3 regions of the Photobacterium sp. BZF1 genome follow, and region 3 is predicted to be linked to each of the others. Evidence: riboswitches for the same ligand, from Rfam matches in the RefSeq annotation. Region 3 holds a riboswitch; each other region holds the start of a gene.

Region 1 (4,245 bases), on a different contig from region 3:
ACACCTTTAGTGTTCATCGCTAACAAGTAAATCGAACCCGCTTTTGAGCTGCTCACTTTGTAAGATCCTGCCGTGGCCCAATCCTTCTGTTGCAATCAAAGTCACATGTTGGTTAGCACTCGCTAGCTCAGAATGTGCATAGGAAGCAAAGCGGTCATATTTATCATGGACAATCACCGCTTTCGATCCCCTGCCCTCCAAACGATGCATCGGATCAATACTATCTAGCGGATATTGATACTGCTTGGCAATATCGTCCACAACATCATGGAAAAGCTTCATCGAATAGCCAGACTGTGCCACTGCAGACACCAGATTCTCGGTATAATTTAAGACAGGTGCAACTAACAATACAGGTTTGTCTTGTAACTGTGGATGGCGGCTTTCTAGCACCATTGCACCACCCATGCTATGGGCAACAACCCCAGCAATCGACTCCTGCTGTTCCAGAATATTGTCAAATGCTGCAACAAAGCCTGGTAAATGACCAAAGCGTCCCTCACTCTCCCCATGGGCTGGGTTATCAAAAGCCAGCGCCTTGTAGCCTGAAGCCGCTATATGTTCCATCAGTGAGTAGAACTGACGTGATGATCCTGACCAGCCGTGGCCTAGTACCCATGTCGGGCCTTCTCCCAAGCTATAGGTCATCATCATGCCTTCAGACGTTTGAACTGGCTTTTTTTCCAAGCCTGAAGGTTCTTCTACTGACTTTTTACTGCGTACAGGAGTGAGTAGTACCTTACGTGCAACACGCTTGGCATGTTCAGGGGCTAGGCGATGATGCAGGGTTGTAGTCAGGTTAATTAGCTTCCTGCGTACATCAAAGCCTCGACTTTTTTTGAAATAAATTTTGCTGCTCATACTTTTCTCATCCAACTTAAATAGAACGACCGTGCTATTCTGTTTTATTTTTTAATAGTCTTTCATCGTATTTGAGCAATACGATGAATTTCATTTCTTCGCTATATTCGCCACTGGCCTATCAGGTTATCAACTTCATGCCAGAAACGCTGGTGATCATTAGTTTCTAGCTCCATGCTCTGGAACAAATGACTACTGAGGTAAACACCATAAATCTGGTACACACACTGCCAACTATCCAAGGCCGACTTAAATTCGCCTTGCTGCTTACCTTGTTCAAACTGACGGTACAAATAGCCAAGCCAGCGCTTGGTAACTTCTTTTAACCTCAGCTGCATTGATGGCTCTTTTTCGCCTCGATCAGTCCAAGCATCCAAGAACATACAACTACCCTGAAATGAACGATTCCAAGCTAACCAGTTTGCAAGCAGAAGCCGTAACTTTTGCTCGATTGTCTCTGGTGTTTGCATACGAGCAGGTTGAATGACTCGCTCTACAAACTGTTCTCCGGCAAAGTCCAAAACAGCAATCTGCAAATTTTCCCGAGAGTTGAAATGGGCAAACAAACCGCTTTTGGACATACCTGACGCTTTAGCCAGCTGACCAATCGTCAAGCTATCAAGCCCGTCACGGCTCGCCAGCGAGAAAGCTGTATTCAAAATATGCAGGCGGGTTGCCTCTTTCTTACTCAGGGGAGCAGATTCACTGATCACATGCTATCTCTCACAAATACAATGACATATTATATTTAGCACGATCGTTCTTTTTATGAAAGATAAATTTCCTGTTGGTATAAATCGAAGAGATTGCCGAGCAGATATCATGAGTATGGCTCTGCCCGGCCACACGAGGTAACAACTAACGCTCCGCAAAGCGGAACAGACTGTCGATACGTACTGGGCAGCTCCCGACTTGGTTTACCATATCTTCCGCTTGTTTAAGCGAGTCATAGCTGCAAGGGATCCCGTAAGTATCTGTAATTGGGTACTCATTACCTTCAGCATCAATAAAGTTTACACCCCACCCTGCGCTGAGGAAATCATGCACTAAACGGGCTTCGACAATTGCATTCTCTGCCATTAACTGGCGACACTCTGACAGGACCATAATACTCTCCTAGCAGAAAGAGCCTTTACTACCCAGTTAACCCTGTTCCGCCTGGATAAAATCGGCTCTGTTAATGTTAGCTTTATTATAGCAAGGGCATAAATTATGGTTCTTCTCTGATAACCGTGTAGCAAATACGGCAAAAGTTTGGATACGTTATTGTGTGAACGACAAGAGGCGCTTGGCCTTCACTAGAGATCATCTTTTTTTGTGGTCATTTTTTGTGGTGACTAATGAAATTATCTACTATTTTATACTTGAGTGTATAAAAAACCTGCCAAACCTACTGTGAAGTTGGGACGGAAAGCCACGGGACTCATCAATATAGAGTCAGCCGGGTTGCATCTACCTTTTTCTAATTTAGGTGCATACTATGAACAAATTACATTTCTCAAATCAGTCATTGATTTCGTACCTATCCACATTTGAATCACCACAATTTAATAGAAACAGTCTATTCTCAACCGCTTAAAAAAATCGAGGTTACTAAGTAATAACTTTTGATTTCAATCACTCATTGGGAATCTAATTATGGCAAGAACAACAAAGATAATACTATTTGTAGTACTTACCCTATTCTCAAGGTACTCTTTCAGTGGAATTATTCAGACCTATGATGACCGTTCAATTTTTGAAAGCCTTACTGGTAACAATGGGGTTTTCACATTCGGTTCACCACCTTCAATTACCGAAAATACAGTTGGTGACACATACGACTATGGCCCGTTTACAGTAACAACCGAATATAACCGTTCAGCAGCAAGGCACACAAATGGTGCCTGGCGTGGGAAGCCATCGTTTAATCAAAACGACATTTTCATGTACGACAACCCACTTTCAGGATGGGGAGGATTTATCAATACTCGGGAAGGTGGCAATGGTGTCGGTATTGAAATATTAGTTGATTTTGGTGACAACATTATAGAACTCGCAGGAGGAGTCGGTATTGGGCGCGGGGCAAATTCCGCACCAAACAACGGTTACTTCGGTTTCACAACTGACATGCCATTTCAAAAAGTGATCCTCAGAAGTTGGGGTGAAGACGGTCCTAATCGTAGCGACACATATAAACTGAGTAACGTTAGTAATATCAGTGCCGAAATTCCTGAGCCAGCAACAGGGTTACTCGTTCTCGCTTCTGTTTTAGGCCTCGTTAGAATGCGCAGAAATGCAGTTAGTTGAAACACAGTACTTGTTCTTGTGAATTCGCTCTTTTTTCCCGGAGATAAAGATGAACAACAAAAAAGGCTACCAAGTGGTAGCCTTATGAGTTCTGATCTGAGGGACTGTACTTATAGGTACATTTTCGCCACATCTGAAGGTTCTTTCTCTGAACCTTCAAGCTGATCAGTCCAATTCAGGCCAACCAATACGCCATCTTCAGCCAGCGTGATCATCCAGTCTTCGACGAACACGTCCAACGGGATCATTACTGCCGTGAATTCAGCCCACTCGTCAACACAGTGAACTTTCGCATCTGCCTCGTTAGACCAGAATGGCATTACTTCAGATTCTTCGAACTCGCTAGAGTCAACAGAAAGCCAGTCACCCTCTTCATTACAAAGACCCCATACCTGCTGGCTATCTTTGGTTTCTTCAACAAACAGATCGCAATTTGCTTTAATATCTGTGGTTAACTTAGTCATTCTATTCTCTCTTATGTATGTTTATACCCAAGTGACTCGGATACAGCATCAGTAACTTGATGTGAGCTAATAATACCAGAGAATCATGACAGAAGATGTACAATTTATCGTGATATCTGCTGCTAACTTCATCAGATTATTACCTCTTTATCCTTAGCACTCAGAAGGTGGCTATACTTGTTTAGATGACCGGAACAACAATACTTAACGGGCTGTACTAGAGGATATCGCATGGCAACGGTTGACTGGCTAACTAACTTGAGTAATCAGACCATTCTGAATCCGCGATCGCACCTCATAGAAGCCCACGAGTACATCGGAGAACTTGGAGAGAGAAAGGTCGCAGTTGATTGTGCCTGCGGTAATGGCAGAGATACACTTTACCTCTTGGAGCAAGGCTATCATGTCTATGCCTTTGACAATGACCGTCCTCGCCTAGCTGCATTGTCTGAACACCCGCTGCTCGGCGCCCACCCCAACTTGGACATACAAATAAGCAGTTTTGCCGATTATGAGTTCCCTCGGGCCAACCTAATCAACGCCAGTGCCTGCCTGTTCTTTTGTACACCACATGATTTCAATATACTCTGGACCAATATTTCTAATAGCCTGAAAAAAAGCGGGATTTTTT
Region 2 (4,245 bases), on a different contig from region 3:
ATGTCCGTCAACAGGAAGCGGATCCGCCAAGGGAGTACCCTCGAACTTGATGTCGGGGGCTATTCAGTCGCCGGATGCAAGCCAAGCAACCAAGATGCATTTGCGGTTTATCAGCCTAAAAAGCACGACGAACTCCTGCACAAGGGCGTCGTTGCCTGCTTGGCCGATGGCGTCAGTTGCAGCGAACAGGCGCAGCAGGCCAGTCAGGTTTGTGTGACCCAGTTTATCGAAGAATATTACGCCACACCGAAAACCTGGGGGGTTAAGCAGTCGGCAGGAAAAGTGCTGCATGCCTTGAATCAGTGGCTTTTCCATCAAGGTAGCCAGAGTGAACTCCAGCACAATGGCATGGTAACCACTTTCTGTGCAGTGATTATCAAATCCAACACGGCTTACATCATGCATGTGGGTGATACCCGCGCCTATCTCTACCGTAATCGGGCATTGACCCAACTCACCCAAGATCATCGCCGTCATCAATATGGTCAGCAATACTTTCTGACTCGATCGCTGGGGATGGATAGCCATATTGAAGTCGATTTCCAACAAATCCGGTTGGAAGAAGGTGACCGTTTACTGATGGCAACCGACGGTATCCACGAATGGTTGGATGAGGCCCATATTCAGCAGGCGTTATCGTCTATAGATAATGTTGATGAACCCCTATCCGAACAACTGGTGAAGGAAGCGCTGGCGGCAGGGAGCCAGGATAATGTATCCAGCTTGCTGATTGATATAAAAGCGTTACCGACTTTGACTATGGATGAGTACATTGGGGAGTTGACCAAACGAGCGATCCCCCCGGTCATGGAAGAGGGTAATCGAATCGATCAGTACCGAATATTACGCGTGTTGTACAGTGGCCCCCGCAGCCATATCTATTTGGCAGTCAGCGAATTTGATAATCAGCGTTATGTGTTAAAGATGCCTTCACTCAATTTTGCAGAAGATTACCAGTATTTGCAGGGCTTTGTCCGTGAAGGTTGGGTTGGTGAGCAGATATCCCATCAGAGAGTAATGAAAATCCACCCTTTTTCACGCCAATCTCCTTTTCTCTACCATGTTTGCCAATGGGTAGAAGGTAAGTCACTTCGCCAATGGATGGATGATAACCCTAAACCTGATATTGAAAAAGTTCGGGTAATGGCTGAGGAAATAATTAAGTCGATTCGTGTGATGCAGCGCCATCGGCTCATTCACCGTGATATTAAGCCAGAAAATTTAATCGTTAATCAATTTGAGCAAATTGTCATTATTGACTTTGGTTCAGTTTATTCTGAACACTTTGATGAAATACAAAACCCTATATCTGAAACAATACCTGTTGGTGATATTAAATATCTATCACCCGAGTGTTTACTTGGCGGTAAAGTTTCGATGAGGTCTGACATGTATTCTATATCCATCATTATTTATGAAATGCTAACTGGCCATTATCCTTACCCTTTCCCTAATACATTTAAACCGCCGCAGGCAAACAACCAATGGCCGGAATATACACCTTTAGAGAATTATCGTGATGACTTGCCTGCATGGTTGGATGTCGTCATTCGTAGAGGGTGTTTCCCTCAGGCCAGTCAGCGCTATGACGCCCTTTCAGAGTTGCTCTGTGACTTATCCAACCCTTCTTCACAAGTGCTCAAACAAGCGAACAAGCGACCTTTGAAGAGTAAGAATCCGGTACAGTTTTGGAAAATCACCTCACTTTGCTTATTTATTATTGTTATTGTTCAAGTTATCATCGCAATGAGTTAATATTAATCCTTTCAATTCTAGCTCTATAATTCATTGGTAAGGGGAATAGGTTTATCAATGTTATATATTTAATTTCTGTCAAATAAATTTATTTATCTTAATTAATAAAAGTTAAATGAGATCATCCTTCCATTACTTGTCGCTAATTTTTGCTGATGCTTAAAAAAACACTATAAATATACCCGAGTTTCTTCAGTATATCGGTTTTACTTGAACCAAGATTGAATTGACTCATTTATATATCGTCAGCTAAAGGCTAATTACTCGAAAGGGTAGGGCGCAAAACTTCCGACCTAAGGAGTATCCATTTTTATCGGTGACTCTAGGGTAGCGGGGTTACCTGATAGGAATAAGCAAGGTCAAAATAAGATCAAAGTAGTGGCTTTTTCCCATTAGCTGGCTTCCCAAAATAATCATAATGGAAGCTAAACATGAAAAAAGTAATTAACTTTTCCCTGGGCGCTGTGTCAGTCGTGGCCGTCCTTTCTCCATTACATGTAAACGCTCACGGCTATGCTGAATTCCCAGCGGCCCGCCAACTTATCTGTTACAACGATAGCGGGCACTGGGGACCTTCTGACGGGTCGCAGATCCCGAATGAAGCCTGTCGTGCCTCGTTCCTGGAGTCAGGAACCTACCCAATCGTGCAAAAGAATGAGTTTGCTGCCCTAGTGCCGAACTACGACAAAATGGATGCGGTTAAGGCTGCAGTTCCTGATGGTACTATTTGTTCAGGCGGTGACTCGCGTAAGAGCGGCATGAGTGTCGCTTCAGAGCACTGGCAACGTACCGACATGAAAGCGGGAGAAACATTCACTCTTCGCTACCGGGCTACGGCACCGCACAACCCGAGCTTCTGGCAGTTTTACATCACTAAGCCGGGCTACAATGCTGCCCATAGCCGTCTGGGCTGGGATGATTTGGAGCTGATTGATACGGCCGGCGACGTTAAAGTGACGGACGGGTATTACCTGATTGACGTCACCCTGCCAAGCGGTCGAACCGGCGAAGCAACCTTGGTTTCCCGCTGGCAGCGAAATGATCCTGTCGGTGAAGGGTTCTACAACTGTAGCGATATCCGCTTTGATGGTGAGGTGCTACCGCCTGAGTGGACTTCTAAGGGACAGTACGTCAAACCGGGTGTCGAGGCACAAGACGGTGACAGTGTTTGGTTCCGTATTTTCAACAAGCAAGGCTCTGAAATTGTATTCGAAAAGCTGCCAATTACGGCCGCTAACGAGAACATCAATACGTGGTCTTATGACCTTGCCCAATTGATCAATGATAAATACCCAACAGTTACCCAGGTGGGTGTGGAAGAAGCATCCGGCGATATCGTTTATCAACCATCAGATCTGTATACCAACCAAGTCTTTGTCACCAACCCGGATTACAACTACGCGTTGGATGTTCGCGATGGGGATGTGATTGAACCCGCTCCGGTAACAGTTCAAGGCCTAGAAAGTGACTACACCCAGGGTAGCGATGGTAAAACCTACATTGATGCAATCGTAAGCTCAGAAGGTCGTTACCTGATCAACATGAAGTTACTCGATAGCACTGGCCACCAGTTGGCACTGGCAAGTGACATTGTCGATAACGGTAACATCGATCTATCGGTGTTCACGACCCAGACGGGTTCATTCAGCGTGGTGGTAACAGCAGCCGAGCAAGGTAGCAGTGAACATAAGGTTGTTGAAACCAAGTCGGTGACTATCAAGGACAGTTCAGGTGGTGGTGATTACGATTATGCCTACCCTGAAGGTATGGGTAGCTACGTACCCGGTGAAACGGTAGTACTTAGCCGCGACGGTAATACCTATCAATGTCGTCCATTCCCTGAAGGTGGCTGGTGTAATATTGACTCTGCGCATCATTATGAGCCGGGGTATGGCTCAGCATGGCAGGATGCTTGGATAAAGCAATAATTAGCGAAAGCAAATAGTTATCCTTCTCGATAGAGAGCAAAACGCTGGCATAAGTCAGCGTTTTTTTATGCTGGTAAGATCACAAAAAGAAACCGCTCTTAGTGATGAAATGAAAATCAGTGTTTCCATATGGAAACAAAACTAATGTGTAACTTGTTGAATTGGTGATCTGGCTCAAACTACATTGCATGAATATTTCTTTCGGATTTATAACTTGTTCCAGATCAATTTGTTGCACACTTTTCTGGTGGTAGGTTTCTACCCGTAGACAAGAGACTGATTACGGACAGCCTGTTTAGGCGAAGCAAAAAATATTGTATGCAAGCAGGTTTTGGTAATTAGTTTTTGATAGTTATGGAGAATTTATCATGAGTAGCGCATTTTTTATCCCTACGGTAAACCTGATGGGTGCTGGCTGTTTGACAGAAGCGGCAGATGCTGTGAAAGCGCACGGCTTCAAAAAAGCTCTAATTGTGACTGATAAAGTGTTGAGCCAAATCGGTATGGTCAAGCAGGTAGCAGACCTGTTGGCACAGCGCGACATCGATTCTGTTGTTTTCGA
Region 3 (4,245 bases):
TACGACATGCTTAAGTCAATCGCGCTATCAACTTTACTCGTCGCTTCAATGTCAACTTCAGCCGTTGAGCTCAATATCACCGACTCAGCTTCAGGTATCCATGTCAAAGCGACAGGGCAAGCAGGGCCAGAAGCAGGGCTAACAGTCAATGTCACCAATGTCCCTCAGCTTAATGGCACTTCATTTACCACTGACGAGCGCGGGCGTGTGTTTATCCCGCTGTCATTGAATGCCAGTCGCTCGGTGAACATTGTCGCTTCGGATGATATGGACATGTCAGTGGCATCAACAACGGTATTCCATAGCCACTCGCGCTAAATACAGGTTATGCATTTCAACCAATCAAATAACACTCGATAAAGGCTGCCATTGGCGACCTGTTAAAGAAGGAATTCAACATGCTTAAATCAATTGCATTTTCAACACTACTAGTCGCTTCAATGTCAGCCTCAGCCGTTGAGCTAAATATCACCGATTCAGCTTCAGGTATCCATGTCAAAGCGATAGGGCAAGCAGGGCCAGAAGCAGGGCTAACAGTCAATGTCACCAATGTCCCTCAGCTTAATGGCACTTCATTTACCACTGACGAGCGCGGCCGTGTGTTTATCCCGCTGTCATTGAATGCCAGCCGCTCGGTCAACATTGTCGCTTCAGATGATATGGACATGTCAGTGGCATCAACAACGGTATTCCATAGCCGCTCGCGCTAAATACAGGTTATGCATTTAAACCCAAAGAGCCCCGCAACTAGTTAAGGTTGCAGGGCTCTTTGGTACCTGATAACTATTACTCGTAATCAGTTGCGTAAGTTTCTTCGTAAGTGTGCGAGTAAAGCTCAAATAGATTACCAAACGGGTCTTCCATGTAGATCATTTGTGCTTGCTTAGTCTCGTCTTCTGGGTGGTAACGCATGATATCCATGCGAGCTTTACCGCCAAGCTCTTCAATACGCGCGATGGTCTGTGGGAATTGCTCTTTAGCAACTTGCAGACAGAAGTGGAAGATACCTAAGCGAGAGAAATCGACTTCATGACGTTCCTTGCGCTCTTTCATTTCGAACAGTTCAACGCCGATACCATCAGACGTTACTAAGTGTGCGATGTTAAAGCCCTTGAAACCTTCACCGAAGACGGCAATACACATACGGCCGATTGCAGTTTCACGCTCTTCGATGACTTTGGTGTTATTCATTACAACGCGAAGGCCTAGCGCTTTAGTGTAGAACTCAACGGCTTTGTCCATATCGCCAACCATAATACCAACGTGATTCATCTTCATAACTTTCTCCAAATACTTTTTAATTTGTTTCGTGCTTCGTTTCGATGGAGAGAAGTATAGGGTGACAAGTTAATCAATAAAAATTATCAAAAATTATAATTTCAATAACATAAATTTATCTACAAGCTGTATTACCGACCAACACAACACGACAGTTACTTGTTAGATAATATTAAAACTGACTGTTAATTAAGGGGGAGCGAAGAATGGTTAACTCACTGACGCTATATAACAGCGAATTTTCGCCCTCACATTCTACCGTAGGAAATATGATTTTTATATCATCTTAAAGTGGTGCATTCCTTATCAGTTTGCTACGTTTATTTAACTACTAGTTGTATACCTGTTTAGGGTAATAGTATGTCAGCCGAAATATAACGCCAAACTTATCGTGAGATAAGGACGGAAAGCCACGGGTCTCGTATTTTAAGAGCATAGAAGTAGTTTATGAGACAGCCGGGTTGCGGCACATTGGATACCTCTAAACATGAAAAAACTTGCTTTGAGTACATTATCACTTGCATGTATATCAGTTACGTCCCCTGCTTTAGCGCTCTTCGATGACCCTTTATTTGGGGAGAAAAAACTTAGAGGCGAAATTGGCGATACTGGTGTATATGTTGAGTATGACCTTGACCAAGTAAATTATCGAAGCGGTAGCTCAAATAAAGCTTACATCAAACCCGAAGAATACAAAATTTCTGTAGATCCATTACTGAAATATAGTATTGGAGGAAAAGTTACCTGTGACAAATTCCGCGGTCCCGGATTAAAAGGTTTAGACCATTTTGATTATTCTGCTGGAGTTGATTGTCAATGGAAATCCCGACCGGGTAGTAACGCTGAAATAGTAGCGTTTAAGTTAACTCCAGCCAATGGTAATCAGGTACAGCCAAAATACTACCGTGGCCGAAACGGAATCAAGAACCTTAAAGGTGTTATCTACGATGCTGATCTTGATGGTAATGAATTACAAAGCTTTACAGTAACTTTGCCTATGGATATGTACGATTATCGTAACGGAAACTCCCATAAAGCGTTTATTTTGCCAACGAATCGTAAAGTAAACTTAGGAGACTTTAGTTCTTCTTTTGGGAGTTTGAGAAATTTCAAATGCAATTTCAATGGTCGTAACATCCGAGTAAATGCTGATCATGACACAGTCGGTCTATATGGTACAAAGAAAGTGGATTGTACTTATGAGTTGGACAGAAATGGGAAAGACCCACATTACCTCGGTACGGTAACTTTTAACTGACCGGAAGTAAGGGCGAGGGGTCTTCCTTGCCCTTACTTGTCTTCTGAGTCATTCCGTATCCCACAGTAACTATTCCTCGAAAACCACAACACATCTGGCCCCATCCTGCTTTAACGTGATTACTCAGCGGCAGATCGTGCCAATGGAATCGCAGTACGTTTCCTCATGCAAAGACTGATTTCATTTTTTGCCATAGGTGACCATCAATAGCGGATAACCCGAACGCTATTAATACCATGCCCAATATATGAATCATTTCCAGAGATTCATTCAGGAATAATGAGCCGAGCAGAACAGCAGAGACTGGTACAAGTAGTGTTACCAGCAGTACATTTGTTGCGCCTGCCAGTTCAAGAATTCTGAAATAAAGAACATACGCTATCGCTGTGGACGCAACTGCCAATCCTACTATAGCTATCCATGTGTTCATGCTTGTCTTGTCCACATCAATAGTGCCATCTACCAATATCGCGATAGGCAGTAATATGAGCGTTGAAGCCGTTACCTGTCCCGCTGCCGTGATAACAGGGTTTACCCCCAGTAATTTGAACCTACGCCCATATACTCCCGCAAATGCGTAGGATATGGCTGCGCCAACAATGGCAAGTTGCGCCAATAAATTACTTTCGTCACCTAACGCAGGTACGCCTATCATTACCGCTACACCCACGAAACCGAGAACAACGCCGATTAGCTTTAATGGTGTTGGCCGTTCATCAGGCAGCAGAATGCCTGCCACCACTACTGTAAATATTGGTGTTGCAGCATTTAGAATTGAGGCCAAGCCTGACGCAATCTGTGTTTGCCCCCAGACAATCAAAGCAAAGGGGATAACATTATTCAGTAACCCCATCCCCAAGAATGAAGCCCAGACTTTCAGGCTTTTGGGGGGACGCAAGCCAATCATCATAGCTATCCCCCATAGTGTAAATGCCGCAATTCCTACTCTAAGTGTCACTATGGTTAATGGAGGAAGGTCATTGACCGCTACGCCTACAAAAAAGAAAGAACCGCCCCATAAGATGGAGAGCAAAATGAGCATAGCCCATACTTTTGAGTTCATAGAGTGGTTTATGGTCGGTGTCATGGTCGGGACAATCAGTGTTATTCATCTTTAACTGCATACTAGCTACAGCGTTGACCTTAAAACATCCGAAAATTGCGCCACATTAAAAAACAGAGAGTGAATCTATAATCACCAATTAATCAGCAAGAATCGGATAGTATCAGCAAGCTTGGTGTGATGAGATAGTCATGCAACCCGTTAGAGAGTGAGCGCAGCTATGTCAAAGTCATCTGAAAATGAAATGAAAAATGCGGTAGCGCAGAGAGATAGCTCTTTCGACGGAAAGTTTTACTACGGCGTTATTACCACTGGCGTATTCTGTATGCCATCCTGTTCAACCAAAGCAGCAAATCCAGAAAATCTAAGATTCTTCTTTGATATCGAATCCGCAATGCAAGCAGGATTTCGTCCTTGCAAGCGCTGCAATCCAGCAGGTCAGGATGCTCGAACCCTTAAGCTCATTGAAGTCGCTCGCTATCTAGAGCGTCATGCCGAAGATAAAATAACACTTACTCAATTAGGTGATATCGCGGGTCTTTCACCTTCCCGATTACAACGCATTTTTAAAGAAATGTTTGGTGTGTCCCCCAATCATTATCAAGATGCAGTACGCATGCGGAAGTTTAAACGTTCGTTAAAAGAG

Evidence for each region. Region 3 has a riboswitch for cyclic di-GMP ahead of BIZ37_RS16335 (hypothetical protein). Riboswitches for the same ligand answer to the same signal wherever they lie in the genome.
Region 1: it holds a riboswitch for cyclic di-GMP, as region 3 does, so the genes downstream of both, BIZ37_RS17970 (PEP-CTERM sorting domain-containing protein) here and BIZ37_RS16335 (hypothetical protein) in region 3, are expected to answer to the same signal.
Region 2: it holds a riboswitch for cyclic di-GMP, as region 3 does, so the genes downstream of both, BIZ37_RS21645 (lytic polysaccharide monooxygenase) here and BIZ37_RS16335 (hypothetical protein) in region 3, are expected to answer to the same signal.

What each region holds. Positions count from the first base shown of each region.
Region 1 is NZ_JACSOF010000082.1:19,074-23,318, forward strand. It holds gene BIZ37_RS17955 (alpha/beta hydrolase) at 7-861, opposite strand; gene BIZ37_RS17960 (TetR/AcrR family transcriptional regulator) at 963-1,553, opposite strand; gene BIZ37_RS17965 (hypothetical protein) at 1,720-1,968, opposite strand; cyclic di-GMP riboswitch class I at 2,235-2,315, shown strand; gene BIZ37_RS17970 (PEP-CTERM sorting domain-containing protein) at 2,500-3,150, shown strand; gene BIZ37_RS17975 (DUF2750 domain-containing protein) at 3,261-3,614, opposite strand; gene BIZ37_RS17980 (class I SAM-dependent methyltransferase) at 3,846-4,245, shown strand, end outside.
Region 2 is NZ_JACSOF010000115.1:11,871-16,115, forward strand. It holds gene BIZ37_RS21640 (bifunctional protein-serine/threonine kinase/phosphatase) at 1-1,755, shown strand, start outside; cyclic di-GMP riboswitch class I at 2,000-2,099, shown strand; gene BIZ37_RS21645 (lytic polysaccharide monooxygenase) at 2,187-3,683, shown strand; gene yiaY (L-threonine dehydrogenase) at 4,052-4,245, shown strand, end outside.
Region 3 is NZ_JACSOF010000070.1:1,843-6,087, reverse strand. It holds gene BIZ37_RS16350 (hypothetical protein) at 7-318, shown strand; gene BIZ37_RS16345 (hypothetical protein) at 399-710, shown strand; gene BIZ37_RS16340 (VOC family protein) at 787-1,278, opposite strand; cyclic di-GMP riboswitch class I at 1,648-1,747, shown strand; gene BIZ37_RS16335 (hypothetical protein) at 1,766-2,536, shown strand; gene BIZ37_RS16330 (DMT family transporter) at 2,700-3,623, opposite strand; gene BIZ37_RS16325 (bifunctional transcriptional activator/DNA repair enzyme AdaA) at 3,820-4,245, shown strand, end outside.